2 regions of the Mycobacterium sp. HM-7 genome follow, and region 2 is predicted to be linked to the other one. Evidence: riboswitches for the same ligand, from Rfam matches in the RefSeq annotation. Region 2 holds a riboswitch; the other holds the start of a gene.
The links. Region 2 has a riboswitch for cobalamin ahead of ACWW1C_RS26350 (CbtB domain-containing protein). Riboswitches for the same ligand answer to the same signal wherever they lie in the genome.

Region 1 (15,635 bases), 920 kb from region 2:
TCACCGTTTCTCCGGAGGCGTTGGCCTTGTCACCGGCCAGCAGCGGCAGCAGGCCGTCGAGGTATTCATTGAGGCGACGTACCGGCTTGTCCCACGGGATACCCCACATGCCCTCGGTGACGGCCTGGTGCGTCATACCCAGCCCGAGCAGCAGCCGGCCGCCGGACAGCTGACTGATGGTCAGGGCCCGCTGCGCCAGCAGCATCGGATGCTGATTCTGGATCGGCAGCACTCCCGTGCCGACCTCGATGTCGTCGACCTCGTGCAGCGCCACCGCCAATATCGTCAGAAGGTCTGGCTCGTAAGGCATCTGGGTATACCAGGCCCGACGGAATCCCTCGTCACGCAGCTGGTTCAGGTACGCGATGGTGTCGTCGACGGGAGACTTGAGCCCACTCAACGAACCGAGAACACTGATCTGCACGGGATGCTCCTTGAGGTCGGATTGCGTCACCTGTGAGTATCGAACCATGACAACCGATGCGCCAGAGACCGCCCGACTGCAATATTTCGGCCCCAACTGGTTCGCGTCGGTCATGGGCACGGGCATCGTCGCCACCGCGGCCGCGTCCCTGCCGGTGCACCTGCCCGGGCTTCGGGGCTTTGCCGAGGGCGTGTGGGTGATCGCCACCGCCCTGCTGGTGCTGCTGATCGTCGCGGTGTCGGTGCAGTGGGCGCGCCACCCCACGGTGGCGCGCGGTCAAGTCCGTAATCCGCAGATGACGCACTTCTACGGCGCGGCGCCGATGGCGTTGATGACCGTCGGCCTCGGCGCGCTACTGATCGGCAAGGACCTGATCGGGACGCGCTTTGCCGTCGACCTCGACTGGGTGCTGTGGACGGCGGGCACCATCGGCGGACTGTTCACCGCGATGACCATTCCGTTCCTGATGTTCACGCAGCTGGAAGTCGGGCCGGACGCCGCGTTCGGCGGCTGGCTGATGCCCGTCGTACCGCCCATGGTGTCCGCGGCGTCGGGGGCGCTGCTGCTGCCGCACCTGCCGCCGGGCACGGCCCGCACCACGATGTTCTACGGCTGCTTCGCGATGTTCGGGCTGTCACTGATCGCGGCCCTGATCATCATCACGATGATCTGGAGCCGGCTGGCGCACTACGGCACCTCGGGGTCGGCCCGCGTCCCGACGTTGTGGATCGTGCTGGGCCCGCTCGGCCAGGGCATCACGGCGGCGGGACTGCTCGGCACCGCGGCCGCCTCGGCCGTCGCGCCGGATCTGGCGTCCGCCATGAACGTTTTCGCGGTGCTGTTCGGCGTCCCGGTGTGGGGTTTCGCGGTGTTGTGGATCAGCCTGGCCAGCGCCCTGACCGTGCGGACCATGCGACGCGGCATGCCCTTCGCCCTGACCTGGTGGAGCCTCACTTTCCCGGTCGGCACCTTCGTGACCGGCACGTCTCAGCTCGCCGCGCACACCGGCCTGCCGGCGTTCCGCGTCGCCGCGGTGCTGGCCTACGTCTTTCTGCTGGGCACCTGGGGACTGGTTGCGATCCGCACTCTGCGTGGCAGTGTCGGAGGCAGCCTGTTCACGCCACCGCCGCCGCCCGCGGCCATCCACAAGGACCCGAAATGATCGACACTGCTCGGGTGTACGACCCGGTTGATCCGGCCCAGCCACCCAGGGTCACCGTGGACCGGTTGTGGCCCAGGGGAATTCACAAGGAAGACCCCCGCGTCGGCACCTGGATGCCGCACGTCGCGCCGTCGAATGAACTGCGCAAGTGGTACCACGCGCATCTGGATCAGTACGACGATTTCGCGGCCCGCTACCGCGAGGAACTCGCCGATTCGGAGGACTTGGCCCAGCTCCGGGCGATGGGCCCCGTCACCCTGACCACCGCGGCCAAGGACGTCGGCATCAGCCATGTGCCGGTGCTGGCGGCGCTGCTCTGAGCGTCTGCGCGCTGCAGGGGGCAGGTCACTTGTCTGCTCACGGGTGCTATGCCGAATGTGCGGCTTTTGCCGCCAGATCTCGAACATGGCCGCCGAAAGCTGCACGTTCGTCATAGGAGCGCGGGGCGCATACCAACCTCCGCGGGCCCCCGCCCGGCCCCGAAAACGAGAGTGCCCCGTGCCTCCGTCAGGTCGGGGGTCAGACGGAAACACGAGGCACTAGGGGTATCGCTGGGGCACCTCAGGGCGTTACACGCCCTGGCGAAAATGGTGGAAATGGCCGCAAAACCGCTGGTTGTACGGCCATTTCCCACCCGTTCGAGGTCTCAGGCCTCCAGGATCGCGGTGACGCCCTGCCCGCCTGCGGCGCAGATGGAGATCAGGCCGCGAACCGGCTTGCCCGTCTCCTTCTTCTTCTCCGCGAGCTGCTTGGCCAGCTGGGCCACGATGCGGCCGCCGGTCGCGGCGAACGGATGACCTGCAGCGAGCGACGAGCCGTTGACGTTCAGCTTGGACCGGTCGATCGAGCCGAGCGGCGCGTCCAGGCCGAGGCGGCCCTTGCAGTACTCCGGCGACTCCCAGGCTGCCAGCGTGGCCAGCACCACCGAGGCGAAGGCCTCGTGGATCTCGTAGAAGTCGAAGTCCTGCAGCGTCAGGCCGTTGCGGGCCAGCAGGCGCGGCACGGCGTAGGTCGGGGCCATCAGCAGGCCGTCTGTGCCGTTGACGTAGTCGACCGCGGCGGTCTCGGAGTCGACGAAGTAGGCCAGCACCGGAATGTTGTGCTCGGCGGCCCACTCGTCGGTGGACAGCAGCGCCACCGAGGCGCCGTCGGTCAGGGGGGTCGAGTTGCCGGCGGTCATCGTGGCGTCACCCAGCTTCACGCCGAAGACGGGACGCAGCTTCGCCAACTTTTCCACGGACGAGTCGGCGCGCAGGTTGTTGTCGCGGTACAGGCCCAGGAAGGGGCTGACCAGGTCGTCGAAGAAGCCGCGGTCGTACGCGGCGGCCATGTTCTGGTGGCTGGCGGCGGCCAGGGCGTCCTGGTCGGTGCGCTTGACGCCCATTTCCTTGGCGGTCTGGGCAGCGTGCTCGCCCATCGACAGCCCGGTGCGGGCCTCGCTGTTGACCGGAATCTCGACGCCGACGGCGGCCGGCAGCTTGCCGACGAGCTTGAGGCGGTCGACGTTCGACTTGGCCCGGCGCAGGCTCAGCAGCACGCGGCGCAGGTCGTTGCCGAGGGCGATCGGGGCGTCCGAGGCGGTGTCGACACCACCGGCGGCGGCCACCTGGTAGCGGCCGGCAGCGATGCCGTCAGCGGCCGCGATGGCCGACTGCAGACCGGTGCCACAGGCCTGCTGCAGGTCGAAGGCCGGCGTGTAGGGCGACAGCGAGGTGCCCAGGACACACTCGCGCATGAGATTGAAATCACGGCTGTGCTTAAGCACCGCGCCGCCGATCACCATGTCGAGCTTCTCGCCCTTGAGGTTGAAGCGGTCGATCAGGCCGTCCAGGGCCGCGGTGAACATGTCCTGGTTGGAGGCATTGGCGTATGCGCCGTCGGATCGTGCGAAGGGAATGCGGTTACCACCCAGGACGGCCACACGGCGGCGGCTGTTGGTCTCGGCCACGGTATTTCTCCAGTTCGTTGCGGTTCGATGACTGAGGCAAGATGTTGCTTGACGCCTATATTACCCACCGTTCTTACTCTGGAGTAAGTTCGTCTCTGACAAGACGGTTCCGTCTATACGACACACGTCCGCAGAAAGGTCCGCAATGGCTGACGTCCTCTCCCAAGTTCTGACCTCCGGCCCGGGTTCGTTCCTGGCCAAGCAGCTCGGCGTACCGCAGCCCCAGCCGCTGCGCCGCTACAACGCCGGCGAGCCCGCCCTGGCCGGCCCACTCCTGATCGGCGGCGAAGGCCGCGTGGCCGAGCCGCTGCGCGCCGCCCTGGCCGACGACTACGACCTCGTCGGCAACAACGTCGGCGGCCGCTGGGCCGACTCGTTCGGCGGCCTGCTGTTCGACGCCACCGGCATCACCAAGCCCGAGCAGCTCAAGCAGCTCCACCAGTTCTTCACCCCCGTGCTGCGCAACCTGGCCGCCAACAGCCGCGTCGTCGTCGTCGGCACCACGCCGGACGAAACCGACAGCATCGATGAGCGCATCGCCCAGCGTGCCCTCGAAGGCTTCACCCGGTCGCTCGGCAAGGAGCTGCAGCGCGGCGCCACCATCGGCCTGGTGTACCTCTCGGCCAAGGCCTCGCCGGCCGCGTCTGGCATCGAGTCGACGGTCCGCTTCCTGCTCTCGGGCAAGTCGGCCTACGTCGACGGCCAGGTGTTCTACGTCGGCGCCGCCGACTCCGTCGCCCCGGCCGACTGGGACAAGCCGCTGGCCGGCAAGGTCGCGCTGGTGACCGGTGCCGCCCGCGGCATCGGTGCCGAGATCGCGCGGGTCTTCGCGCGCGACGGCGCTGCCGTCGTCGCCATCGACGTCCCGCAGGCCGCTGACGCGCTGGCCGAGACCGCCGCCGCGGTCGGTGGCACCGCGCTGGCCCTTGATGTGACGGCCGACGACGCCGTCGCCCAGATCGTCGCGCACCTGACCGAGCATCATGGGGGCAAGGCCGACGTGCTGGTCAACAACGCCGGCATCACACGCGACAAACTGCTCGCCAACATGGACGACGCCCGCTGGGACTCCGTCATCGCCGTGAATCTGCTTGCGCCGCAGCGTCTTGCGCAAGGTCTGGTGGAGAACGGCACCATCGGCGAGGGCGGCCGCATCGTCGGCCTGTCGTCGATGGCCGGTATCGCCGGTAACCGTGGCCAGACCAACTACGCCGCCACCAAAGCCGGCATGATCGGCATGACCGACGCGTACGCGGAGGTGTTCGGCGAGAAGGGCGTCACCATCAACGCCGTCGCGCCTGGCTTCATCGAGACCAAGATGACCGACGCCATCCCGCTGGCCACCCGCGAGGTCGGCCGCCGGCTCAACTCGCTGTTCCAGGGCGGCCTGCCGGTCGATGTCGCCGAGCTGATCGCCTACTTCGCCAGCCCCGCCTCGAACGCCGTGACCGGCAACACGATTCGGGTCTGCGGCCAGGCCCTGCTGGGCGCGTGATGAGCGCTTGCGCGAAGAACAGGAGACAGTAGCGATGGCACAACCGAATGGCCTTCTCAACATGGCACGGGCGGTGGCGGGTGCGCTGCCATTCGTGTCGCGGGGCGCCACCCTGCCGGTTCGCACCGTCACGGTGTCGGGCCTGACCATCGACCCCAAGAACGTGGCCGAGTACGCCGCGGTGACGGGTCTGCGGTTCGGCGACACCGTGCCGCTGACCTACCCGTTCGCACTGACGTTCCCGACCATGATGTCGTTGGTCACCGGATTCGATTTCCCGTTCGCCGCAATGGGTTCGGTGCACATCGAGAACCACATCACCCAGTACCGGCCCATCAAGGTGACCGACGAGCTGGACATCGCGGTGCGCGCGGAGAACCTGCGCGAGCACCGCAAGGGTCTGCTGGTCGACATCATCACCGACGTCAAGGTCGGCAATGATCTGGTGTGGAGCCAGGTCACCACGTTCCTGCACCAGCAGCGGACCAGCCTGTCGGGTGAGCCGAAGCCGGAGCCGGTCAAGCAGCCGAAGCTGCCGCCACCCAACGCGGTCATCAGCATCACGCCGGGGCAGATTCGGCATTACGCCGACGTCGGCGGCGACCACAACCCGATCCACACCAGTTCGATCGGCGCCAAGCTGTTCGGCTTCCCGACCGCCATCGCGCACGGAATGTTCAGCGCCGCAGCGGTACTGGCCAACATCGAAGGCCAGCTGCCGGATGCGGTGAAGTACTCCGTGAAGTTCGGCAAGCCGGTCCTGTTACCGGCAAAGGTCGGGCTGTACGTCGAACCCATCGACGGCGGCTGGGAGCTGGCACTGCGCAACCTGTCGAAGGGTTACCCGCACCTGACCGCGACGGTCACCGAGCTTTAGCAGTTCCTTCGCGAACAGACGCAAAACTGTCATTTCCGGCTGGAAATCGACAGCTTTGCGTCTGTTCGTGGTTCAGGGCTGAGTCGACAGCGTCATTCGTACCGTCCGAAACCGCGGATGCCGGGGTCGTCGGCGATCTTGTAGGTCGACAGGCCCACGTTGGTGCCCTCGCCGCCGCCGACTGTCGTCAGCGTGCCGTTGTCGTTGATGAGCACGATGTTGACGTGCTGGCCCTTCGGACTTGGTTTGTCGTAGAGCACCAGGTCGCCGGGCAGTGGCGAGTAGTCCGTTGGCTCCCAGCGCCCTTCGGCGTGCAGATAGTCGGTGAGGGTCATGACGCCCGGGATGCGCCAGTGCCCGGAGTTGGGATTGGCGAACGGTTTTCCGGCTTCCCGCATCACCCAGCTGGCGAAGTCCGCGCACCAGGGCTCGTCGTTGCCCTCTGAGTACTTCGACATGTCCGACTGCGCCGCGTACTCCTGGGCCAGGACGTGCACGACGGCTGCGCGCCCGGGACTCAGCGTCGAGGTGTCCACGGCCGGGAAGTCGGGTCGGGCGATGTGCTCGCGGTAGCCGCGATACCCGGCCAACGCGGCGACGCCCACCGCCACCAGGACAGCGACGACCAGCAGGATGCGCCCCGCCCGTTTGTGCATACTTCCCAGGTTAAGCGGCCCGCGTGCGGCGGCCGGTCACCAATTTCGGGGCCGAAAACTATCGATTGCCGGCCTGAATCGACAGTTTTGCGTCTACTCGCGAGTTACGGCGGCAGGAGCTGGATGGACGGGCGGCCCGCGTCGTCGGGCACTACCCGGGCCGCAACGCCGTAGACCGACGAAATCAGTTCAGCGGTCAGGACTTCAGCGGGTGTCCCGGCGGCAACAACCCGCCCCTTGTCGAGCACGACGAGCCGGTCACAGAACAACGCCGCGAGTGTCAGGTCGTGCAGCGTCACCACCGCGGTCACGGGCAGCGCGCGGATGAGCGCGAGCAACTCGAACTGGTGCCGGATGTCGAGGTGGTTGGTGGGCTCGTCGAGCAGCAGTTCGCGGGGCTCTTGCGCGAGCGCCCGGGCGATCTGCACCCGCTGCTGCTCACCGCCGGACAGCGTCCGCCAATCCCGGTCACGCATGGTCGCCGTCTCGGTCTGCTCGAGGGCACGCTCGACCGCGTGGTTGTCGGCCTCGGTATCGCCAGACCAGATGCCACGGTGCGGAATTCGGCCCAGCCGCACGATCTGTTCGACGGTCAGGTCCAGGTCGGTGCTGACCTGTTGCTCGACCACGGCGATGCGTTGCGCGACGGCGCGACGTCGATGCTCGGCAACCGGACGTCCGTCGAGCAGCACCGCGCCACCGTCGGCACGCCGTAGTCCGGCGAGCAGCCGCAACAGAGACGACTTGCCGGCACCGTTGGGCCCGAGCAGGCCCAGCGTCTCACCATCGGCTACGGAGAGCGACACCCCGTCGATGACGAGCCGTCCCCCGGCGGACCAACTCACCGATTCGGCAGTGAGCGGGCCGGTCATCGAATTCTCCTGCGCCGAGCGAGAATCCACATGAAGATCGGCACCCCGACCAGGGCCGTCACCACGCCGACGGGCAACTCCTGGGGCGCGAACACCGTGCGGGCCGCGGCGTCGACCCAGACCAGGAAGACGGCGCCGGCGATCGCGGTGACCGGCAACAGTCGGCGGTGCGACGGCCCGACGATCATCCGCGCCGCGTGCGGCAACACCAGTCCGACGAAACCGATTGCGCCCGCGACACTCACCAGCACGGCCGTCAACAGCGCCGTCGTCATCAGCAGGATGATCCGGACCCGTCGCACCGGGACTCCGAGCGCGGCGGCGGCGTCACGGCCGAAGGCGAACGCGTCCAAGGCATCTGACTGCAGCCAGCAGACACCCAGGCAGGCCGCGCAGACGAGGCCGCACATCACCACCTGATGCCAGCTCGCGCCGCCCAGCGAGCCGAGCAACCAGAACAGCACCCCGCGGGTCTGTTGCGCGTTCGCCGAGGAAAACACCACCATCGCCGTCAATGCCGAAAAGAGCTGAGTGCCGGCGACTCCCGCCAACACCACCCGGTCCGGCCCGCCGCCGGCGGCCGTCGCGAGGGCCAGCACGAGGACGAACGCGATCACCGCTCCGACGAACGCCCCGCCCGACAGCGTCAGCGCGCCACCGACCCCCGCCACGACGACCAGCACCGCACCCGTGGACGCGCCTGAGGAGATGCCGAGCATGAACGGATCGGCCAGCGGGTTGCGCAGCAACGACTGCAGGATCGCTCCGCAGATGCCCAGTCCCGCACCACAGATCGCGGCCAACAACGCGCGCGGCAGTCGCAGTTCCCAGACGATGCCGTCATCGATCGGTGCAATGTCCGCCGGACGGCCCCAAAGATGTTGTGCGAGGACCGCATACACGTCACTGATGCCCAGGTCGGCCGGCCCCACGATCAGCGCCGCCGCGATCGACAGCGCCAGGACCGCCAGGCCGAGCATCGCCGTCCCGGAGGTACGCACCGCCGTCAGGACTTCCCGCCCAGCCCGAACGAGCGCAGCCCGGACGCGACGGTCTCGACCGCGTCGACGTTGCGCAGCGATGGATCCATCGCGCTGCCGGGCAACACGATCCACCGCCGCTCGCGCACTGCCCTCAACTTGCTTGCGGCCGGGTCGGTTTCGAGGAATTTGATCTTGGCGGCGACGCTGTCCCCGTCGTTACCGCGGGTGAGGTCGGCGAGGACGAGCACGTCGGGGTCGCGTTGCAGGATCGCCTCCCACGAAATCTCCGGCCACAGCTGCCGGTTGTCGGCGAACGCGTTGCGGGCCCCGACAGCGGCGGTGATGATGCCGGGCGCTCCGCAGCAGCCGGCGATGTACGGAGTTCTGGTACCGGCGTACCACCACATCATGGAGACGTCGTCGGCCTCGAGCCCGATCGTCGCGCCGGCCATCCGTGCCCGCAGCGACGACACCAGCTTCTCGCCCCGGTCACGCACGTCGAAGATCGTGGCGATATCGACGATTTCGGCGTACATGTCGTCGAGCGTCAACGCCCGCTGCTGCGCCGCGTTCTGACCACCGCACTCGCTGGACGACTGATACGTCGGCACCCCCAGTCGCTCGAACCGCTCCCGCGGGGCAACACCCTGGTCTGTGAACGAGTAATCGAACGTCGCGTACACGAAGTCGGGTTTCTCTGTCAGCACCCGCTCGAACGAGGGGAAATTCCGGCTCAGCACAGGAACTTTGGCGTTGTCCGCGGCGAGGTCGGGCCGAACGTCGTCGCTCCACGATGCGGTGCCGGCCATGCGGTCGGCGAGGCCGAGCGCCAGGAGCAGTTCATTCGCGGGCTGGTTGATCGAGACCGCGCGGTGCGGCGGCGATTTCACCGTCACCTTGCGTCCGCAGTTCTCGAGCGCGACGGGATAGCCGGCAGTTCCGGCGGCGTTCTGGCTGGCAGCTGGTGGGCCGCCGCATGAGCAGACGAGTGAAACAACCAGTAGGACAAGCACAATGGTGCGTCGAGACACGGCGGCGCCTTCCGATCCGGGACTCTGTTCGCGGAGTCCATCCGTTGGAGGGTTCTCGCGCCGCCAGGCCGCGAGAACCCGAGCCAGCAGGTCTTCGGACTCGGGATCATCCAGTCGGAGCGCCTTCCCAGCCCACGTGGGGCCAGTGGCCGTTGCTCCGCCTGTCCTCCTCACCGCTGCGCGTCAGTTCCGGTTTCGCACCGGATTCCCTGACCCAAGCGTGTTGGGTTCGACTGGCTCAAGCGGACCCTATCAGCGCACCGCGGTCGCCACCGCCGGCGTATCCGGGGGAGAGCTCGAGTGCGCAACACCACCGACGCAGAGCCGATGTCGGCGTGGGTGCTTCTGCGCCCAGGTGGTCCAAGCGGCACATGCGATTTGAAGCCGTCAGCATGGGTTGACATTGTCAGCCTGAACTGACAGCTCCCGGCGAAGGCTGCCAAGGGAGACCGGTACTCAAGTGGCCAATGTGACGACCCGCGACCAGCCCGCCACAGTCGGGTCCCGCAGTGCCGGGGAGGCCCGGCGGGACTACGACTCGGCGCGCTTGCCCTTCAGGCCGCGCCAGAAGAGGTTGATCATCAGCTCGGTGGCGTCGTTGACGTCGGTGTCGCCTGCGCTGACGCGGGACGCGATGGCCTCACCCGCACCCACCAGGGCCACGGCCATCATCTCGAAGTCGCTGTCCGGTTCGGGGTTTCGAGTACCCGCGCTGAGCAGCCGGGCCACCAGGTCGATGATCTTCTCGCGACCCTCGCGCACCGTGTGGGCGAACGCCTGCGAGCTGGTGGCCTGCGTGTACAGCACGATCCAGGACGCCCGGTTGCGGTCGATGTACGTCATGAACGACAGCACCGCGTTGCGGAGCAGGTCACGCGGGCTCTGCGCGAAGTTGATGTCCGCCCGGACTGTGTCGACGAATCGGGTCAGTTCCCGGTCCAGGCACGCAGCGAATAACTCTTCCTTCGAGCCGTAATAGAGGTACAGCATCGGCTTGGAGATCTCTGCCTGCGCGGCGATCGCGTCCATGGAGGTCTCGTGATAGCCGTTCACCGAGAACATCTGCACGGCAGCGTCGAGCATCTGCTGTTCGCGGACGGCCCGCGGCAGCCGCTTGGTTCCACCTGCCATCAGATAAGGGTATTCAAGGAGCAGCTCACTTCACGCATTTCGCGCCCGGCCCCTTCATGGCCGCCACCCGCAGCACCGACTTGTCGACCTGCGCCTGGTCCAGCTGCCCGGCCTTGGTGGCCGCCTCCAGCTTGTCCAGCACGTCCGGGATGCCGTCGGTGGTGATCCACAGGGCGACGTCCGCGCCGGCCTGCAGCGCCTTGAGCGCCGCGTCGGCCACGCCGAAATGCTGGGTGATGGCGGCCATGCCGGTCAGGTCGTCGGTGAACACCACGCCGTCGAACGGCGGGCCGCCGTACTCGCCGCTGCGCAGCAGGTCGTAGGCCGGCTTGCTCAGGCTGGCGGGGTCGTCGCCGAGCGTCAGGCCCGGCACCTGCAGGTGACCGACCATCACGGCGACGGGCTGCTGCGTCGTCAGCGTCCGGTACGGCACCAGGTCGTTGTCCTTCAGCGCCTCCAGCGGCGGCGTCTTCACGCCACCGGTGTGCGAGTCGCCCGAGCCATGCCCGTGACCGGGGAAGTGCTTGAGCACCGGTACGAGTCCCGCCTCGCGCAGGCCCGCGGCGTATGCCCCGGCGTACTCAGTGACTTTCTGCGGGTCCGAGCCGAACGAGCGGTCCCCGATCACCTCGTCGTCGGGCTCTTCCGTGACGTCGGCGTCCGGCGCGAAGTCGACGGTGATGCCGAACTTGTCCTTCATCTGCTGCCCGCGGTCCTTGGCGATGGCCTGCACCTCGGCCGGCGTCTTGGTCGCCGCCAGCACGCGCGCCGACTCCTGCGGGCCGATCAGCTTCTTCAGCCGGGACACCCGGCCGCCCTCCTCGTCGATGCTGACCGCCAGCGGCAGCGCTCCGGAGGCGGCCTGCAGCGCCGGGATCGAGCCGTCCGACAGCATGGACAGGTCCGTCCAGCTACCGATGAAGATGCCACCGACCTGCTGCTGCGTCACCGCGGCGCGGGCGTCGGCGGCGTCCTTCACGCCGACCATGAGCAGCTGGGCCAGCTTCTGCCGCAGGGTGAGGGTGCTGAGCAGAGCCTGCGGATCGCACGGCGGTGCCGTCGGCGCGGGCGCGTCCATCGGCTTGCTCGACGACGCCGTGCTCTTGGCCGGGCTGGACGTGCTGGACGCGGCCGGCTTGTCGGATGACGACGAGCAGCCGGCTACCAATCCGGACACCAGTGCGAGCGCGCCGAGGGTTCGGGTGAGGGACATGGGGTCCGAGCCTAGCTGTGCGACGAGTCGCGCAACCGGGGCGCATTGGTCCCGCGATGACCTGCACGCAGGCCGGCGAACACGGAAGCAGGCAGGTCGTCATGCTAGTTTGGGCGCCATGGACCGCTTCCTCGTGCCCGCCGGAGCCAGCATCGTGGTGGGTCTGTTGCTCGGCGCAGCAGCGGTCTTCGGCACCACACTGATGCTGGAGCAGGACACCAAGCCGACGCTGCAATCGGGCGACCCAGCGTCATCGGTGCTCAACCGGGTCGAATACGGCAACCGCAGCTGATCCCGCGGCGCCACTTTCGCGGCGCTGCCTTTGGGTCGTCACTGCGGCCGCTCTGGTCCTGACATTCGCCCAGTCACCGGGCCGGGTCTCGCCCGACACCAAACTCGATCTCACCGCCAACCCCGCACGATTCCTGGCGCGGGCGGCGAATCTGTGGAGCAGCGACCTCCCCTTCGGCCAGTCGCAGAACCAGGCCTACGGCTACCTGTTCCCGCATGGGGCGTTCTTCCTCGCCGGTGACGTCATCGGCCTGCCCGGCTGGGTGATCCAGCGGTTGTGGTGGGCGCTGCTGCTGGTCGTCGGCTTCTGGGGCGTCGTCAGGGTCGCCGAGGCTTTGAACGATGGGCGGGGTATCGGCAGCCGATCCTCGCGCGTCCTCGCCGCCGTGGCGTTCGCCCTCTCCCCGCGAGCGCTGACGACCCTGGGCGCCATCTCCTCCGAGACACTGCCCATGATGCTGGCGCCGTGGGTGCTGCTGCCGGTCATCCTGGCGCTGCGCGGCGATCCGCGGATCCGGCAACTCGCAGCCCGCTCGGCGGCCGCCGTCGCGCTCATGGGCGCGGTGAACGCCGTCGCCACGCTGACGGGCTGTCTGGCCGCGATCATCTGGTGGGCCGCGCACCGGCCCAACCGGCGTTGGTGGCGCTTCACCGCGTGGTGGTTCGGGTGCACGCTGCTCGCGATCCTGTGGTGGGCCGTCGCGCTGCTGCTGCTCGGCCGGATCAGCCCGCCGTTCCTGGACTTCATCGAATCGTCGGGCGTCACGACGCAGTGGCTGTCGCTGACCGAGGTGCTGCGCGGCACGTACGGCTGGACGGCGTTCGTCGCGACCAACGCGACAGCCGGTTCGTCGCTGGTGACGGGTTCGGTGGCAGTGCTGGCCACGACGCTGGTGGCAGCCGGCGGCATGGCCGGCCTGGCGATGCGCAGCATGCCGGCCCGGGGCCGCCTCATCTCGATGCTGCTGCTCGGTCTGCTGCTGCTCGCGGTCGCCTACTCGGGTGGCCTGGGCTCCCCGATCGCGCACCAGGTGCAGACCTTCCTCGACGCCGCCGGCACCCCATTGCGCAATGTGCACAAGCTCGAACCCGTGCTGCGGCTGCCGCTCGCGCTGGGCCTGGCCCACGTGCTGGGCCGGATTCCCTTGCCGGGCACCGCGCCGCGCCGGGAATGGATCAACGCGTTCGCGCACCTCGAGCGGGACAAGCGGATGGCCGTGGCCGTGGTGCTGCTGACGGCACTGGTCGCCGCGACATCGCTGGCCTGGACGGGCCGGCTCGCCGCGCCCGGCACCTACCGCGCCATCCCCCAGTACTGGCACCAGACCGCGGACTGGCTCGACGCGCACAACGCCGAGACGCCGGGCCGCGTCCTCGTCGCGCCGGGCGCGCCGTTCGCCAACCAGGTCTGGGGCAACACGCACGACGAGCCGCTGCAAGTATTGGAGCGCGGCGCCTGGGGCGTGCGCGACTCGATTCCGCTGACCCCACCAGAGACCATCCGCGCCCTGGATTCCGTGCAGCGCCTGTTCGCCACCGGACGGCCCTCTGCCGGACTGGCCGACACCCTGGCCCGCCAAGGCATCTCATTCGTCGTGGTGCGCAATGACCTCGATCCCGACAACTCCCGGTCCGCGCGACCGCTGTTGGTGCACCGGGCCGTGGAAGGTTCCAGGGGGATCACAAAAGTCGCGCAGTTCGGCGAGACGATCGGGCCCGGCACGCTGGAGGGCTTCGTCTCCGACAGCGGCCTGCGGCCCCGTTATCCCGCCGTCGAGATCTACAAGGTGGCCGGCGCCGCCACCACCCAGCCGTACCTGGCCGACGCCGACACCATGCCCCGGGTCGACGGCGGACCCGAGTCGCTGCTGCGCATCGATGAGCGCCGGCGCCTGATGGGCCGAAACCCCTTGGGCCCCATGCTCTTGACGTCCGACGCGCAGCGGGCCGGGCTGCCGGCGCCAGAGGTCACCGTCACCGATACCCCGCTGGCGCGCGAGACCGACTACGGACGCGTCGACGACCATTCGTCGGCGGTGCGGGCCCCCGACGATCCGCGGCGCACCTTCAACCGCGTCATGGACTACCCGAGCCCCGGCGCCAGCCCCGCCTACGGCCAGTGGCCGGGCGGACGGATCACCACCTCGAGTTCGTCGTCCGACTCCACCGCGCTGCCCAACGTGGCGACGGCCGCCGGGCCGGCCGCGGCGATCGACGGCGACTCCTCGACCAGCTGGGTGTCCAGCTCGCTGCAAACCGCTGTGGGGCAATGGCTTCAGGTCGACTTCGACCATCCGGTGACCAACGCGAGCATCACCCTGACGCCCAGCGCCACCGCCGTCGGCGCTCAGGTACGCCGCGTCGAGGTGGCAACGGCCAACGGCACCAGCACGATTCGCTTCGACGAGCCCGGCAAGCCGCTCACCGCGGCACTGCCCTACGGCGAGACGTCGTGGGTCCGGTTCACGGCGATCGGCACCGACGACGGTTCACCCGGCGTGCAGTTCGGCATCACCGACTTCTCGGTGACGCAGTACGACGCATCCGGATTCGCCCACGCGGTGAGCCTGCGACACACCGTCGACGTGCCCGCGCCGCCCGCGGGATCAGCTGTGGCGCAATGGGATCTGGGTAACGACCAGCTGGGCCGGCCGGGGTGCGCCGAAGGACCGAACGGGGTCCGGTGCGCCGCCACCATGGCCCAGTCACCCGAAGAACCCGTGAACATGAGCCGCACCCTCACGGTGCCGGCACCGATGGCCGTCGTGCCCACCGTCTGGGTGCAGGCCCGGCAGGGGCCGCACCTGGCCGACCTGGTCAGCCAGCCCGGCACCACCCGAGCATCCGGCGACGCCGACGTCATCGACGTCGCGGGATCGGCCTACGCCGCCACCGACGGCGACCCGCGCACCGCCTGGGTGGCCCCGCAGGGCATCGTCCAGTTCCGGGGTGGCGCCAACCTGACCGTGCGCCTGCCGGCCCCGACCACCGTCAGCGCCCTGCGACTCGTCCCGAGCGCCTCCGAGCTGCCGGCGCACCCCACCGTCGTCGCCGTCGACCTCGGCAACGGACCGCAGGTGCGGCAGATCGGCGACGGGCCGCAGACCATCCAGCTCAGCCCCGCGAAGACCGACACCATCAAGCTGTCGATCCTCGACTGGCACGACCTGATCGACCGCACCGCACTGGGATTCGACCAGGTGAAGCCGCCCGGCCTGGCCGAGGTCACCGCACTCGACGACCACGGCGCGCCCATCGCCCCCGCCGATGCCGCCGTGAACCGGCGCCGCGCCATCACGCTGCCGTGCGGCCGCGGGCCGATCGTCGCGGTCGCCGGCCAGTTCCTGCAGACCTCGGTGCGCACGACCGTCGGCGCGCTGCTGGACGGCGCGCCCATCGCGGCCCAGCCGTGCCAGTCCGCGCCGCTGCAACTGCCCGCCGGGAAGCAGGAACTCCTCATCAACCCGGGGCCCTACTTCACCGCCGTCGGCGCCCGACTCGCCGGCCCGCTCGCGGCCCATATCCACAGCGCCCCAACAACTCCCGCGCAGC
Region 2 (15,635 bases):
GGACGGTGAGGCCGAACACCTCACCGCAGACGCGCTGAATCTCCCACCCGGGCAGGTCATTCGTCGTGACAACCAGCATGCTGCCGCCTTTCTGTGTCGGTACGCCTCGAACTGTAGTGCGCGGCAACCGCAATCGTCAGACGGCGGCTCTTGCGTTCGTGACCGGCGCGACCTTCCGGGCACCACCGAGGTAGCGGTCGACGAGCCCGCCGAACACCAGCCCGATCACCGTCCAGATCAGCGCCTGGTCGATCAGCGAGTACCACCGGAACTCCCACAGCAGGTCGGCGTCGAATCCCGGGTAGATCAGCTGCCCGGGGGCATAGACCTTGCCGTCGACCGTCACCGGCGTCGCGAATGTGTTGGTGATCGGCTGGGGTGTCTCGGTCGCGGCGCGCGCGAACCCGAACTCGCCGGAGTGCTCGACGTTGGCCGACAGATCACCCAATGACGGCAGCGCCGCCAGCAGGCCGCCGTACACGACGAAAAAGCCGAGCACTGCGATCCCCACCGCACGCGCCCACCCGACCTTCGCGGACAGCTTGCGCGCCGCGAACACGGCGAGTCCCAGCAGGGTCAGCGAGCCCCACACCATCCCGAGGTACAGGAAGCCGCGGGACTCCATGGTGAACTCGTGGCCGATGGCCGGCGGGTTCGACGGGTACTTCACGAACGGCAGCAGGTAGACGCCCAGGAAGCCGAAACCGGCGACGGTCCAGCCCAGCACCTTCGGCCGCACGCCGAACCGGCCGTGCAGCACCAGATACGCGACGGCCACCAGCGCACCCATCGCCACCGAGAACGCGATGATGCCGGTCGCCGCCCCGATACCCGACTGGATGGATCGGCTGAACAGCTCCGGCCCGTCCGGTTCGACGGGATGTCCCATGGCGGTGTGGACGGTCGAGAGCACGTTCATGCGGCCGGACTCGTAGTCGATGGCCTTGTCGATGGTGGGCTCGGCAAAAATCCAGGCAAACAGGAACCCCAGGACGCCGGCGATCAGACCAGCGAGGGCTCCGCGCCCGATGACGCGGATTTCCACAAGAAGTCCCGTGGATCAGTGGCAGGGGAAGCCGAGGAAGTGCCGCGAGTCGTGCACCCACTCGTGGACCACGACGGTCTTGCCGAACATCGACATCATGCCCTCGTCGATGCCGACGAGGTAGTACGCCAGCATCGCCAGGAAGATCGTCACACCGAGCAGCACTGCCACCCGGGTGGCCGAAAGCGCCTTGGTCGATACACCCGGCTTCGAAACCGCAATACTCGTCATGGTCAAACCTCCTACGGGGTCACGCGCCCCTACATTGTTCGGTTCTGCACGACGGCGAAAGATCTGACTCGCCGCATTGGGCTCACAGTGGCGCAACCGTGCCGGATTCTCACCGGCTTCCATGCGCCGTCGTACCGGGATCAAGATACACCGAACGGTTTGTCGCCCGCGCAGATCCGTAGGGACTTCCCTTATATCCGTGGCACCGCTCGGCGCTTAGCGTCGATCTCGGACGCTCCCCAGCGACGAGACGGAAGGCACCGCGATGTCATTCACCATCACACGCAGAACGTTCTGCGTGGTCGCAACCGTCACTGCGCTCATATCCGCCGGCTGTGGCGGGGCAGGCCACAGCTCGAACTCGAGCAGCAGCTCCGGCGACTTCTGCACCCTCGACGCGAAGCTGGTCGCGCGCAAGCAACACGACCTGGGCGCGGCACTCGGCAGCGATGCCGCCAACCAGAGCCAGATTGTCGATGACCTGCTCAAAGATGCGCCCGTCACGCAGAGCGAACTCGCGGCAGCGGCACCCGCCGAGCCTCGCCGCTACCTCGACGACCTCGCCGACCCCAACAAAATGGACGCGATGATGGACAACATGAAGGCGCTCAACGACTGGGCGCTGAAGAACTGCGACGCGAAGTACCGCCCGCTGTTCGAATGGCAGGACAAGTCCCTGCTCGGCGGCTGAGCAACGCAAAAAGCCCCCGACGAATCGGGGGCTTTTCGCGTCGTGACTACTCCGAGGCAGTCGCCGCGGCCTCGGCCAGATCGGCCGATTCCTTGCGACGGCCGGCGAACGTGAACTTCGCGTCCTCCGTGTTGGCGCTCTCGCCGTCCCAGTTCTCGACGTCGACGGTCACGATCTGCCCGGGTCCGACCTCTTCGAAGAGGATCTTCTCGGACAGTTGGTCCTCGATCTCGCGCTGGATGGTCCGACGCAGCGGACGGGCACCGAGCACCGGGTCGAAACCGCGACGAGCCAACAGCGCCTTGGCCTTCGGCGTCAGCTCCATCTCCATGTCCTTGGCCTTGAGCTGCTTGCCCACGCGGCCGATCATCAGCTCGACCATCTGAACGATCTCGTCCTGCGTCAGCTGGTGGAACACGATGATGTCGTCGATGCGGTTCAGGAACTCCGGGCGGAAGTGCTTCTTCAGCTCGTCGTGCACCTTGAGCTTCATCCGCTCGTAGTTGTTCTCGCCGCCACCCTGAGTGAAGCCGAGGCCAACCGCCTTGCTGATGTCGCTGGTACCGAGGTTCGAGGTGAAGATCAGCACGGTGTTCTTGAAGTCGACGGTGCGACCCTGACCGTCGGTCAGGCGGCCGTCTTCGAGAACCTGCAGGAGGCTGTTGTAGATCTCCTGGTGAGCCTTCTCGATCTCGTCGAACAGCACCACGCTGAACGGCTTCCGGCGCACCTTCTCGGTGAGCTGGCCGCCCTCTTCGTAGCCGACGTAGCCCGGAGGGGCACCGAACAGCCGCGACGCGGTGAAGCGGTCGTGGAACTCGCCCATGTCGATCTGGATGAGCGCGTCGTCGTCACCGAACAGGAACTCGGCCAGCGCCTTCGACAGCTCGGTCTTACCGACACCGGACGGGCCGGCGAAGATGAACGAGCCCGACGGACGCTTCGGGTCCTTCAGGCCGGCGCGAGTACGCCGGATGGCCTTCGAGACGGCCTTGACGGCGTCGACCTGGCCGATGATCCGCTTGTGCAGCTCGTCTTCCATGCGCAGCAGGCGCGTGGTCTCGGCCTCGGTCAGCTTGAAGACCGGGATGCCGGTCCAGTTGCCCAGGACCTCGGCGATCTGCTCGTCGTCGACCTCGGCGACCACGTCGAGGTCACCCGAGCGCCACTGCTTCTCCCGCTCGGCGCGCTGGGCGACCAGCGTCTTCTCCGAGTCGCGCAGCCGGGCTGCCTTCTCGAAGTCCTGCGCGTCGATGGCCGATTCCTTCTCCCGGCGGGCATCGGCGATCTTCTCGTCGAACTCGCGCAGGTCTGGCGGAGCGGTCATCCGGCGGATGCGCATGCGGGCGCCGGCCTCGTCGATCAGGTCGATGGCCTTGTCCGGCAGGAACCGGTCGTTGATGTAGCGGTCGGCCAGGGTGGCCGCAGCGACCAGCGCACCGTCGGTGATGGAGACGCGGTGGTGCGCCTCGTACCGGTCGCGCAGACCCTTGAGGATCTCGATGGTGTGCTCAACGGTCGGCTCACCCACCTGCACCGGCTGGAACCGGCGCTCGAGGGCGGCGTCCTTCTCGATGTACTTGCGGTACTCGTCGAGCGTGGTCGCACCGATGGTCTGCAGCTCACCACGGGCCAGCTTCGGCTTCAGGATGCTGGCGGCGTCGATGGCGCCCTCGGCGGCACCCGCACCGACGAGCGTGTGGAGCTCGTCGATGAACAGGATGATGTCGCCGCGGGTGTTGATCTCCTTGAGCACCTTCTTCAGGCGCTCTTCGAAGTCACCGCGGTAGCGGCTGCCTGCGACCAGCGAGCCCAGGTCCAGCGTGTAGAGCTGCTTGTCCTTGAGCGTCTCGGGGACCTCGCCGTGCACGATGGCCTGTGCCAGGCCCTCGACGACGGCGGTCTTACCGACGCCGGGCTCACCGATCAGCACCGGGTTGTTCTTGGTGCGGCGGCTCAGCACCTGCATGACCCGCTCGATTTCCTTCTCGCGACCGATGACGGGGTCGAGCTTGCCCTCGGCGGCGGCGGCGGTCAGGTTGCGGCCGAACTGGTCGAGCACGAGCGACGTCGACGGGTTGCCCGTCTCGCCACCGCGGCCACCGGTGCCGGCTTCGGCGGTCTCCTTGCCCTGGTAGCCCGAGAGCAACTGGATGACCTGCTGACGCACGCGGGTCAGCTCGGCGCCCAGCTTCACGAGCACCTGAGCGGCGACGCCTTCGCCCTCACGGATCAGGCCGAGCAGAATGTGCTCGGTGCCGATGTAGTTGTGGCCGAGCTGCAATGCCTCGCGCAGCGACAGCTCCAGCACCTTCTTGGCGCGCGGGGTGAACGGAATGTGGCCGGACGGCGCCTGCTGCCCCTGGCCGATGATCTCCTCGACCTGGCTGCGCACGCCCTCCAGCGAGATGCCCAGCGATTCCAGCGACTTCGCGGCTACGCCCTCGCCCTCATGAATGAGGCCAAGCAGGATGTGCTCGGTGCCGATGTAATTGTGGTTGAGCATCCGGGCTTCTTCTTGAGCCAGGACGACGACCCGACGGGCCCGGTCGGTGAATCTCTCAAACATCGGTGGTTACCTGCTCTCCCTCGTAGCCGCAGCTCCTGCCACGCCACTTCGCGTGTCGCGACGCTGTGCGCCTACCGTCCACTCTAATGGGCGGCGACCTTGCGTGCCCTGCGGTATCCCCTAGCTCGCAAGGCCACTCAGCACTGCAAAAAGGCCAACGCGCTGCAGCGACGAAACGTTTCCCGGATCAGTCCGACCGAGCTACGCCGAAAGCGAACAGAGAAACCGTGGGCAACTCTGAATTACGTTGCCCGCAGGATCAGGTGGCGGCGTGGAACGCGTCGATGATCTCTGCCGGAATGCGGCCCCGGCTGGAGACATTGTGGCCGTTGCGCCGTGCCCATTCGCGGATGGCGGCACTCTGCTCACGGTCGATGGACGCGCGACCACGGCCCGAGGTACCGGCGCTCGCACGGCCGCGACGACGACCACCGACACGGCGGCCGGCCTCGACCCATTTCTTCAAATCATTCCGGAGCTTGGTGGCGTTCTTGGTGGTGAGGTCGATCTCGTAGTTCACCCCGTCGAGTGCAAATTCGACCGTCTCATCCGCCGCACCTTCACCGTCGAAATCGTCGACGAGCGTGACAGTCACTTTCTTTGCCATCGGCCCACACTAACCCTTCTGCCTCGGAAAAATGCAGAATCGACTCTGCCATAACAATGCTGGCATAGGACTCGAATTCCTTCAACAAGTCTCAGGGTCAGCTCAGTTTTCAGTCGCCCTGGCGGCGAACAATCGGGAACAAAACGGTGTCCCTAATCGTCAACCCCGTCAACGCCATCAGCAAGCGGTCGAGTCCCATTCCTGTTCCGGTGGTCGGCGGCATCGCATACTCCAATGCGATAAGGAAATCCTCATCAAGTCGCATTGCCTCGTCGTCACCGGCAGCAGCGGCACGCGCCTGTGCCTCGAAACGCTCGCGCTGAATCACCGGATCGATCAACTCCGAATATCCGGTGGCCAGCTCGAACTTCCGGACATACAGATCCCATTTTTCTGTAACGCCCGGAATACTGCGGTGCGCCCGAGTGAGCGGAGTGGTCTCCACCGGGAAATCCCGGACGAAGGTCGGCGCCCAAAGGTGATCACCGACGGTGTGCTCCCACAGTTCCTCGATCAATTTCCCGTGCCCGTATCCGCGGTCGCGGGGAATCTCGGCGCCGAGTCGTTCAGCCACCTTCCACAGGTACTCGGCGGAAGTCTCGGGAGTGATCTCCTCACCGAGGGCTTCAGACAACGACGGATACATTTCGACGGTCGCCCATTCGCCGTCGAGGTCATAGGTGGAGCCGTCCGGGAGCGGCACCATTCGCGTGCCAATGGCCTCGTCGGCGACCTCCTGAATAAGCTCACGCGTCACAATCGCGGAATCGTCATATGTGCCGTAGGCCTGATATGTCTCCAACATCGCAAATTCCGGTGAATGCGTGGAATCCGCGCCTTCGTTCCGAAAGTTCCGATTGAGCTCAAAAACCTTCTCGAAACCACCGACCAGGCAGCGCTTCAGGAACAACTCCGGCGCGATGCGCAGGTACAGATCCGCATCGAGCGCGTTGGAGTGCGTGATGAATGGGCGCGCCGCGGCGCCACCGGGCAGCGTCTGCAGCATCGGGGTCTCGACTTCGAGAAATCCGCGACGCTCCAGTGCCGAACGCAATGCCCGCACGACCGCAATACGCTGCCGCGCGACATTGCGGGCCTCGGGGCGCACGATCAGGTCGACGTACCGCTGCCGGACCCGCGTCTCTTCATTCAATTCCTTGTGCGCGACGGGAAGCGGTCGCAGGGCTTTCGACACAATTTGCCAGTTCTGGGCAAGCACAGATAATTCCCCGCGCCGAGAACTGATGACCTCGCCCTCGATGAAGACGATGTCGCCCAGGTCGACATCCGTCTTCCACGCGTCGAGCGACTCCTGGCCCACCTTGTCCAGGCTCAGCATGGCCTGGAGCTGGGTGCCGTCGCCCTCCTGCAGCGTGGCGAAGCACAGCTTCCCCGAGTTCCGGGCGAACACGACGCGCCCGGCCACGCCGACGATGTCGCCGGTGGCGGTGTCCGCGACGAGCTCCGGGTACGCCGCCCTCAGCTCGGAGAGGGTATGGGTACGCGGCACCTCGACCGGATACGGATCGCGCCCCTCGGCCAGCAGCCGCTCACGCTTGGCCTGGCGGATGCGGAACTGCTCGGGAATGTCGGGGCTCTCGGCGTCGCTCACGAAATGCCAGCTTAAATGAAGCCCATGGCCACCAGTTTGGAGCAGTCCACCGTCGACGCGCTCGACCACGAGCCGATCGACTGGCGATACAAGGGCCTGCCCTCTTCTTGGTGGGGACAAACCCCTGCCCAGGTGTGCCGTCGGCGGCCCGGTCTGTTCGACGACGGCGCGGTCTCACCGATCGCGACGCTGCGGACCCAGCCGCTGGTGCACAACATGGTCACGATGGCGCGCTGGTGCCGGCGCCGGGGGGTACAGCTCGCCCCGCACGGCAAGACCCACATGTCCCCGCAGCTGCTCGCCCGCCAGCTCGGCGCCGGAGCGGTGGCCGTCACGGCCGCGACCCTCAGTCAGGTCCGGGTGTTCCGCGCCTTCGGGGTCCGCCGGATCATCCTCGCCAACGAGCTGGTCGACGTCACCGGACTGCGCTGGCTGGCCGCCGAGCTGGATGCCAATCCCGACTTCCAACTGACCTGCTGGGTGGACTCTGTGCGCGGCGTGCAGCTGATGACATCTGCCTTGACCGGGCGGCGCCGCCAGGTGGACGTCTGCGTCGAGGTCGGCCAGGCGGGTGGCCGGACCGGCTGCCGCGACGCCGAGACCGTCGACGCCGTGGCGCGCGCGGTGGTGGCCTCGGACCGGCTGCGGCTGGTCGGCGTCGCCGGGTACGAGGCGGCTACCGGCCACGAGATCAGCGACGCGGCGGTGGCTGCCGTCACCCGGTACCTGCAGACGATGCGCGACACGGTGATCCGGTTGCGCCCGCTGTTCGAGACCGGCGAAATCCTGGCGACGGCCGGCGGCAGCACCTACTTCGATCTCGTCGCCGACATCCTGACCGGCTGGCCCGACGGCATGTCGGTGCACACCGTCCTACGCAGCGGCTGCTACCTGACGCACGACGACGGACTCTACGCCCGCACGACGCCGCTGGGCCGCACCGACGACGGCCACCTCGAACCCGCACTGAGTGTGTGGGCGCAGGTGCTGTCCCGCCCCGAGCCCGACCTCGCGATCGTGGGCATGGGCCGCCGGGACGTGTCGTTCGACCAGGAGCTGCCCGTGCCGTACGGGCGGCCCGACAGCGTCGTGGAGAAGCTCAACGACCAGCACGCCTACCTGCGGCTGGCACCCGCTGACCAGAGTGTGCAGGTCGGCGACTGGCTGGAGTTCGGGGTCTCACACCCGTGCACGGTCTTCGACAAGTGGCAGCTGATCCCGGTCCTCGACGCCGACCACCGCGTGGTGGAGCTGGTCCGGACCTTCTTCTAGGCGCGGCGGGAGTTGCGCTGGTTGCGCTCGAAGACCAGCCGCAGGCCGTCGAGCGTGAGGTTCTTCTCGTAGTGCTGCACGGTGCGCAGATCCGGCAGCACCAGCTGCGCGGTGTGCCCGGTGGCCACCACCGTGACGTTATGACCGTCGAAGCCGTCGACATCTTCACGCACCCGGTTCACCAGCCCGTCCACCAGGGCAGCGAACCCGAACACCGCACCGGCCTGCATGCACTCCACCGTGTTCTTGCCGATCACCGACCGGGGCCGGGTCAGCTCGACCCGCCGCAGCGCCGCCGACCGGGCCGCCGCCGCGTCCGAGGACACCTGCACGCCCGGTGCGATGGCGCCGCCGAGGAACTCACCCTTTGCCGAGACGACGTCGACGCAGATCGACGATCCGAAGTCGACGACGATGGCCGCGGTGCCGTACTTGTGGTACGCCGCAAGGCAGTTGACGATGCGGTCGGCGCCGACCTCTTTCGGGTTGTCGACCAGCAGCGGAATGCCGGTGCGCACACCCGGTTCGATCAGGACTTGCGGCACCTTCGGCCAGTACTGGTCCAGCATCACCCGGATTTCGTGCAGCACCGACGGCACTGTCGACAAACCCGTTGCGCCGAGCAGGTTTTCGGCGTCATCACCGATCAGACCGTCGATGGTCAGCGCGAGCTCGTCGGCCGTCACCTCCGACTCGGTACGAATCCGCCAGTTCTGCACCACTTTTGCGTGATCTCCGGAGCCCGAGATCAACCCGACGATGGTGTGGGTGTTGCGGACATCGATCGCCAGCAGCACCGGCGTTACCGCGGCGACAGCAGGCCGTCGACACCGTCCGGGACGTGCGCGGCGTCGTGCGAGAAGTCGATCTGCCGGTTCTGCGCGTCGACGAAGATGACGTTCGGCCGGTAGGTGCGGGCCTCGGCGTCGTCCATCGTGGCGTAGGCGATCAGGATCACCAGATCACCGGGGTGGATGAGATGCGCTGCGGCACCGTTGATCCCGATGATGCCGGTCCCGCGCTCACCGGTGATGGCGTAGGTGACCAGCCGGTTGCCGTTGTCGATGTCGACGATGGTGACCTGCTCACCCTCGAGGATGTCGGCGGCGTCCATCAGGTCGGCGTCGATGGTCACCGAACCGACGTAGTGCAGGTCCGCCTGCGTCACCGTCGCCCGGTGAATCTTGGACTTCAGCATGGTGCGAAACATCAATTCCTCCAAGGTAATTCGTTGTTGCCACCGTCGGCTCCGTCATGGTCGAAGGCAGACCCGACATTCGGGTGACCGTCGATCCCTGCGGAGGCGCCGATGTCGATGGCGATGTTGTCCAACAATCTGGTCTTGCCGAGCCGGCCCACCACCAGCATGCGGGCCGGACCCGATGCCGGTGCCGGACCCAGCCAGGGGTCCCGGACCTCCAGATAGTCGACGTCGATGGCGGGCACCTCATCGAGGACCGCCCGGGCCGCATCGAGTGCGGCGGCCGCGCCGTGCGACGCGGAGTACTTGCCGGCCAGCAGTGCCGCGGACAACGCCCCGGCCTGCTCGCGCTGTTCAGCGTCGAGGTAGCGGTTGCGCGACGACATGGCCAGGCCGTCGTTCTCGCGTACGATCGGCACCGCCTGAATTCGCACATCCAGGTCGAGGTCGTCGACCATCTGGCGCACCAGAACCAGTTGCTGATAATCCTTTTCGCCGAAGAACGCGCGATCGGGGCGCACGATGTTCAGCAGCTTGAGCACGACGGTCAGCATCCCGGCGAAATGCGTCGGCCGGGATCCGCCCTCGAGTTCGGCGCCCAGCGGACCCGGCAGGACCGTGGTGCGCTGACCGTTCGGATACATGTCGGCGGCGTTGGGCGCGAAGACGATGTCGACGTCCTCGCCGCGCAACTGCTCGATGTCGGAATCCAGGGTGCGCGGGTAGGCGTTCAGGTCTTCCCCCGCGCCGAACTGCAACGGGTTAACGAAGATCGACACCACCACAACGGCGCCGGGGATCTTCTTGGCGGAGCGCACCAGCTCCAGATGGCCGTCGTGCAGCGCCCCCATGGTCGGCACGAGCATCACCCGGCGCCCCGTGGCGCGCAGGACCCGCGACACGTCCGACACGTCCGTCGGGTTGGTGTAGAGGTTCAGCTCGCCGGCGGTGAACTTCGGCGGCCTGCGATCGGTCACTGCGTTCTCCCTTGCAACACGGCGAAAACTTCATTCGGCGCATGCGCACGTTGTGCGGTGCGCAGCGACATGGCTCGATACGCCTGCGCCAGTTCGGGATTCACTTCTTCCATCGCACGCAGATGAGCCGCGACGGCGGCGCCGTCGCCGCGGGCCACCGGGCCCGTCAGCGCGCTCTGCCCGCGCTGCAGCGCGTTCTCCAGCGAGGCCCGCGCCAGTGGCGCGAGGATGCGCTCAGCGATGCCGGCGGGGTCGCCCGTCACCAGCTCCTGGCCGAGCAGTTCCTGGCCGGCCAGCGCGCCGCGCAGGGCTTCGACGGCGTCGAGGACGACGGTGATGACGTGATTGCCGGCGTGCGCCAGGGCCGCGTGATAGAGCGTGCGGGCGTCCTCGCGAACCCGGAACGGTTCGCCGCCGATCTCGAGAACCAGGGACTGGGCGATGGCGTATCCGATTTCGTCGGCCGCGGTGATCCCGAAACAGGTCTCCGACAGCCGGGCGATGTCTTCGTCCGCCCCGGTGAACGTCATGGCCGGGTGGATGGCCAGCGGGATACAACCCTGCTCGGTCAGCGGGGCCAGCACGGCGATGCCGTTGGCACCCGAGGTGTGCACGACGATGGTGCCGGGCCGCACCGATCCGGTGGCCGCCAGGCCCGCGACGACAGCCGTCAGCTCCGCGTCGGGCACGGCCAGCAGCAGGAGTTCGGCCTTGGCGGCGACGTCGTGCGCGGGCAAGACCTGGGTGTCGGGCAGCCGCCGCTCGGCGCGGCCGCGCGACGCATGGGAGATCGCGCTACACGCGACGACGACGTGGTCGGCGCGCTCCAGCGCAACACCCAGCGCACTGCCGACCCGCCCTGCGGAAATGATTCCGACAGTGAGCCGGGCCGGACGCAGTCCGTCGAGCTGCTTCATTGCAGCGACCTCACAATTGGTGGTTTTCTCCTCGTTCCAGTCCTGCTCGGCAGGTACCGGACGGTCACCGCAGAGCGTAGCTCAGTCCTCGCGGCGGCGTCGACGGCCGCCGCCGCTGGTGTTGGCCTGCAGCCGTGCCAACAGTTCGGCCGCGGGCTGTCCGCCAACGTGCTGACCTGCGGGTTCATCGTCAGGTTCGGCGCGGCGCCGACGACCGGATGTGACAGGGGTCTCTGTCGCGGCCGGCTCCGCAGGTGCCCCGTGACGGCCTCGGCGCGGCGGTTCTGGAGCGGGCTCGGGAGCGGGCGGGACGACCGGCAGCGTCATCGTCGGTTCGGGGCCGCGGTCCTGGACCGGCGGCGGGGGCGGCGGCACTGGCTCCGGCGCCACGGGCGCCCAGTTGCTGCCCGGCTGACCGGCCGGAATCCACTGCCCTTCGGCGGGGGTCGGCTGCCAGTCCGACGGTGCCGGCTGCGGGGGAAGACGGTGCGCGCCGCCGAACGGCTGCTGCTGCGGTGGCGGGGGTGGGGGCGGCGGGGCCCATGGATCCGGCGGCACATGCGGCTCGGCCGCCACGTCGATGATGGGGCTCTCTTCGGTGTTGGGCTCCGACATGAGGTCAGGACGGTCTTCGGTGTCGATCCGGCTGGCGACGACGCGACCGACCGGCACGGCCTGCCCGCTGCGATCGGTCTCGAGCGCCGGGCGGTGGGCCAGGTCGGTGTCGAAGTAGAACTCGAGGTTCGCGCGGAGCGCGGCGAGTTCCGCGCGCAGCGCCGCGACCTCGTCGGCCGACTGGGCGCGCAGTTCGGAGGCGAGCTCACGGCGCAGGTGCGATTCCAGGGACAGTTCGTACTCGCGGCGTGCCGCGATCTCGCGGTCCAGCTGCAGGTCGTAGACGAGCTTGAGGTCCCGGGCCCGGGCCTGGTCCAGATCGGCCTGGCGCCGGTATACGAACGAGGCGAACGCGGCCGCCACCGCGGCCCACAGGGCAATGACCACAGCGAGTTTCAGCAACTCGACCTGATCAGTGAACACCAGCGCGGAGCTGGCGATGATCGCGAGCACCAGCAATGCCGTCAGCAGCAACCAACCCGGCCTGCGGTTCGCACGCCTACCGCGCGCTGCCCGAGTCGGATCGATCATGGGCTGACTGTACCGTTTTGCCTTCCCATCGCAGGTTGACCGACACCCGTTCCGGTCGGATCGTTACCTATTCGGTTGCGCCGTCAGACTTCTCCGGCGGGTCCAGCGGCGCGCGGCAGCAATGCTGCAGCCACAACCCGGCCACCACGAGTGCCAGCGCACTCACTGCCGCGACCGTCGCCCCCGGGAAATCGGCCGCGGCCACGCGCAGTACACCCCGCCGCGGCAGCACGTAGCCGAGCACACCGAGCCACCAGCCGAGAGCCAGCGCACCGACCCAAGCCGACGCCTTGGCCACCACCACCGACCGGGCGACCGCCAGAGGATGGACGCGACCTGCCCCCACGCCGATGGCCCCGTCCCGGATCTTGGCGCGCAGGTAGAACCCCCACCCCGCCTCGGCGGCGGCAAAAGCCAACAGCGACAAGCCCGTCCACACCGTGATCGGCGGGAACCACCGGTACACCAGGATCACCAGCAGGTACGCGACGACCGTGGCCAGCGCCGTGCCGATCGCCAGATCGCGCTTCCGGGTGGGTCCCATCAGGGCACCAGCACCAGGTCCGTGCGCCGCACGCCGTCGCGTTCGCCGGCATCCAGTCCGGCCAGCAGATCGGCGACGGGAACACCCCCCAGCTCCGCTGCGGGATCGGCGGCCAGCCACGGCACGAGCACGAACGCCCGTTGATGCGCGAGTGGGTGCGGCAGCGTCAGAGCCGGATCGGCAGAGCGCACTTCTGCGTCACCGTCGTGGCAGCTGACGATGTCGACATCGAGAGTGCGTGGGCCCCAACGCTGTTCGCGAAGACGGTCCGCCGCATTCTCGAACTCGTGGGCCAGATTGAGCCAGCCCGGGCCGTCGAGGCCGGCATCGTCGGCCAGCAGCACGGCATTGAGGAACGGCCCCTGTTCGACGCCGCCCCAGGCAGCGGTCTCGTAGACCGGGGACACGGCCCGGATCGTGCCGGCCAGCCCGGCAACCACCGACTGCAGATGGGCGAGGCGATCACCCAGGTTGGAGCCGATGGACAGGACCACGGTCGTCACCCTCGGCCGCCCCGCCTCGACCGCCGCGCCACCACTGCAACGTCGTTGAACGACAACGGAATCGGCGCGCTGGGCTTGTGCAGCACCACCTCGACGGCGTGCACCCGCTGGTCGGTCATCACAGAATCGGCGATCTCGGCCGAGACCGTCTCGATCAGGTTTCGCGGCGGCCCGGCGATGATGTCCGCCGCCTGCTGCGCCAGTGCGCCGTAGTCCAGGGTGTCCGACAATTCGTCGCTCATCGCGGCAGCGACCAGGTCGATCCACACCGTGATGTCGACGACGAAGTCCTGCCCGTCTTGCCGCTCGTGGTCGAAGACCCCGTGATTTCCGCGAACGGTCAAGCCGCGCAGTTCGATTCGATCAGCCAAGCCACGCTCCCACCACTTTGACGGCATCCACCGAAGCCCGTACATCATGCACCCGCACTCCCCATGCACCGTGCTGCGCGGCCAGCGCCGAGATCACCGCGGTGGCCGTCTCCCGGCCGTCGGGCTCGCGCGGTGTGCCGTCGGCGTCCGCCAGCAGGGTGCCGAGGAACCGCTTCCGTGACGCGCCGACCAGCACCGGGATCCCGGTGGCCACCAACTCGGGCAGCGCCCGCAGCAGGGCCCAATTGTGCCCCGCCGATTTGGCGAAACCCAGACCCGGATCGATGATCAGGTTGCCCGGCTCGACCCCGGCGGCGACGGCGTCGTCGACCGCGGCGAGCAGCTCCGCCCGGACATCCGCCACCACGTCGGCGTACTCCGGAATCCGGTGCGGCTGCTCGGCGTCGACTTCCCGCCAGTGCATCAGTACCCACGGCACCCGCGCGCTCGCGAGCAGCGGCGCCATGTCCGGGTCGGCGCGGCCACCGGACACGTCGTTGACGATGTGGACGCCACATTCCAGCGCGGCCTCGGCCACGTCGGCGTGCATGGTGTCGACGCTGACGGTGATGCCTTGGGCGACAAGTTCTTTGATGACCGGCAGCACGCGGCCGCGCTCGACGTCCGGGTCCAGCCGGGCCGCGCCGGGCCGGGTGGATTCCCCACCGACGTCGATGATCTGCGCCCCTTGGGCCGCCAGCGCCAGTCCGTGCTCGATCGCGCGATCGTGGTCGAGGAACCGTCCCCCGTCGGAGAACGAGTCGGCGGTGACGTTGACCACGCCCATTACGCGCGTGCGGACGTGATTCACTTCCGCAGGATCAGATCCAGCGCCTCGGCTCGCGACGACGCGCAGGTCTTGAACTGGCCGCGCACCGCGGAGGTCGTGGTCACCGCGCCGGGCTTGCGCACCCCGCGCATCGCCATGCACAGGTGCTCGGCCTCGACCACCACGATGGCGCCCCGCGGGTTCAGCTTGCGCATCAGGGCGTCGGCGATCTGGCCGGTCAGCCGCTCCTGTACCTGGGGCCGCTTGGCGTACAGGTCGACCAGGCGGGCGATCTTGGACAGCCCGGTGACCCGGCCGTCCTCACCCGGGATGTAACCGACGTGCGCAACGCCGTGGAACGACACCAGGTGGTGCTCGCAGGTCGAGTACATCGGAATGTCCTTGACCAGCACCAGTTCGTCGTGGCCCTCGTCGAAGGTCGTGTCGAGCACGGCATCGGGATCGGTGTACAGGCCGCCGAAGATCTCCTCGAAGGCGCGGGCAACGCGGCCGGGGGTGTCCCGCAAGCCGTCACGGTCCGGGTCCTCGCCCACTGCGAGCAGCAGCTCACGCACCGCGGCTTCGGCTCGATCGTGATCGAACTTCGGCGGGGTGAGCCTGGCCGAATGGATCTGCGACCGCGTCATCTGTGCGCCTACTCGTCGTTGGGTTTGGCCGGCGGTGGTGCCGGTTGCTGCGGATACGGCTGATAGCCCTGCGGCGGACCGGGCTGGCCCCAGCCTTGCTGCGGGTACCACTGGCCCTGCTGGGCGTGGTGGCCATGCTGGCCATGCTGCCCATGCTGCGGCGGCCAGCCCGGGGCCTGCCAGCCCGCGGGTGCGCCGTAGTTCGGCTGCGTCTGACCGTGCTGCGGCTGACCGTTCGGCGCAGCGTGCGCGCCGTTGGTGCCGTTCACCGCGCCCGCGGCCTGGCTGGCCGCGGCGATTGCCGCCTTGAACGCCGGCTCCTCGACGGGCGGCGGCCACGGCTCGCCGCGCTCGATGGCCAGCTCGCCCGGCGTCTTGATGGGCGGCTTCTCCGACGGAATCCGGCCACCGAAGTCGTCGAACAAGGTCAGACGGGGCCGCTTCTCGACGTCTACCAGGATGCGCTCCAGGTCAGGGCGGTGCAGCGTCTCCTTCTCGAGCAGTTCGCCGGCGAGGGTGTCGAGCACATCGCG

Region 1: it holds a riboswitch for cobalamin, as region 2 does, so the genes downstream of both, ACWW1C_RS01385 (ABC transporter substrate-binding protein) here and ACWW1C_RS26350 (CbtB domain-containing protein) in region 2, are expected to answer to the same signal.

The regions. Positions count from the first base shown of each region.
Region 1 covers NZ_CM132657.1:276,101-291,735, reverse strand. The annotation lists gene ACWW1C_RS01430 (TIGR03564 family F420-dependent LLM class oxidoreductase) at 1-472, opposite strand, end outside; gene ACWW1C_RS01425 (TDT family transporter) at 471-1,586, shown strand; gene ACWW1C_RS01420 (DUF488 domain-containing protein) at 1,583-1,906, shown strand; gene ACWW1C_RS01415 (acetyl-CoA C-acetyltransferase) at 2,233-3,534, opposite strand; gene ACWW1C_RS01410 (3-oxoacyl-ACP reductase) at 3,680-5,029, shown strand; gene ACWW1C_RS01405 (MaoC/PaaZ C-terminal domain-containing protein) at 5,064-5,906, shown strand; gene ACWW1C_RS01400 (CHAP domain-containing protein) at 5,999-6,562, opposite strand; gene ACWW1C_RS01395 (ABC transporter ATP-binding protein) at 6,667-7,434, opposite strand; gene ACWW1C_RS01390 (FecCD family ABC transporter permease) at 7,431-8,414, opposite strand; gene ACWW1C_RS01385 (ABC transporter substrate-binding protein) at 8,441-9,448, opposite strand; cobalamin riboswitch at 9,517-9,701, opposite strand; gene ACWW1C_RS01380 (TetR/AcrR family transcriptional regulator) at 9,980-10,579, opposite strand; gene ACWW1C_RS01375 (glycoside hydrolase family 3 N-terminal domain-containing protein) at 10,605-11,792, opposite strand; gene ACWW1C_RS01370 (DUF2613 domain-containing protein) at 11,911-12,084, shown strand; gene ACWW1C_RS01365 (alpha-(1->3)-arabinofuranosyltransferase domain-containing protein) at 12,137-15,635, shown strand, end outside.
Region 2 covers NZ_CM132657.1:5,446,634-5,462,268, forward strand. The annotation lists gene ACWW1C_RS26340 (YbjQ family protein) at 1-79, opposite strand, end outside; gene ACWW1C_RS26345 (CbtA family protein) at 137-1,045, opposite strand; gene ACWW1C_RS26350 (CbtB domain-containing protein) at 1,061-1,276, opposite strand; adenosylcobalamin (AdoCbl) riboswitch at 1,279-1,425, opposite strand; gene ACWW1C_RS26355 (hypothetical protein) at 1,542-1,967, shown strand; gene clpC1 (ATP-dependent protease ATP-binding subunit ClpC) at 2,014-4,536, opposite strand; gene lsr2 (histone-like nucleoid-structuring protein Lsr2) at 4,796-5,143, opposite strand; gene lysS (lysine--tRNA ligase) at 5,253-6,755, opposite strand; gene ACWW1C_RS26375 (alanine racemase) at 6,780-8,027, shown strand; gene ACWW1C_RS26380 (type III pantothenate kinase) at 8,024-8,824, opposite strand; gene panD (aspartate 1-decarboxylase) at 8,830-9,237, opposite strand; gene panC (pantoate--beta-alanine ligase) at 9,237-10,205, opposite strand; gene ACWW1C_RS26395 (Rossmann-like and DUF2520 domain-containing protein) at 10,202-11,122, opposite strand; gene ACWW1C_RS26400 (DUF6779 domain-containing protein) at 11,204-12,268, opposite strand; gene ACWW1C_RS26405 (DUF3180 domain-containing protein) at 12,336-12,812, opposite strand; gene folK (2-amino-4-hydroxy-6-hydroxymethyldihydropteridine diphosphokinase) at 12,812-13,315, opposite strand; gene folB (dihydroneopterin aldolase) at 13,312-13,686, opposite strand; gene folP (dihydropteroate synthase) at 13,679-14,473, opposite strand; gene folE (GTP cyclohydrolase I FolE) at 14,494-15,102, opposite strand; gene ftsH (ATP-dependent zinc metalloprotease FtsH) at 15,111-15,635, opposite strand, start outside.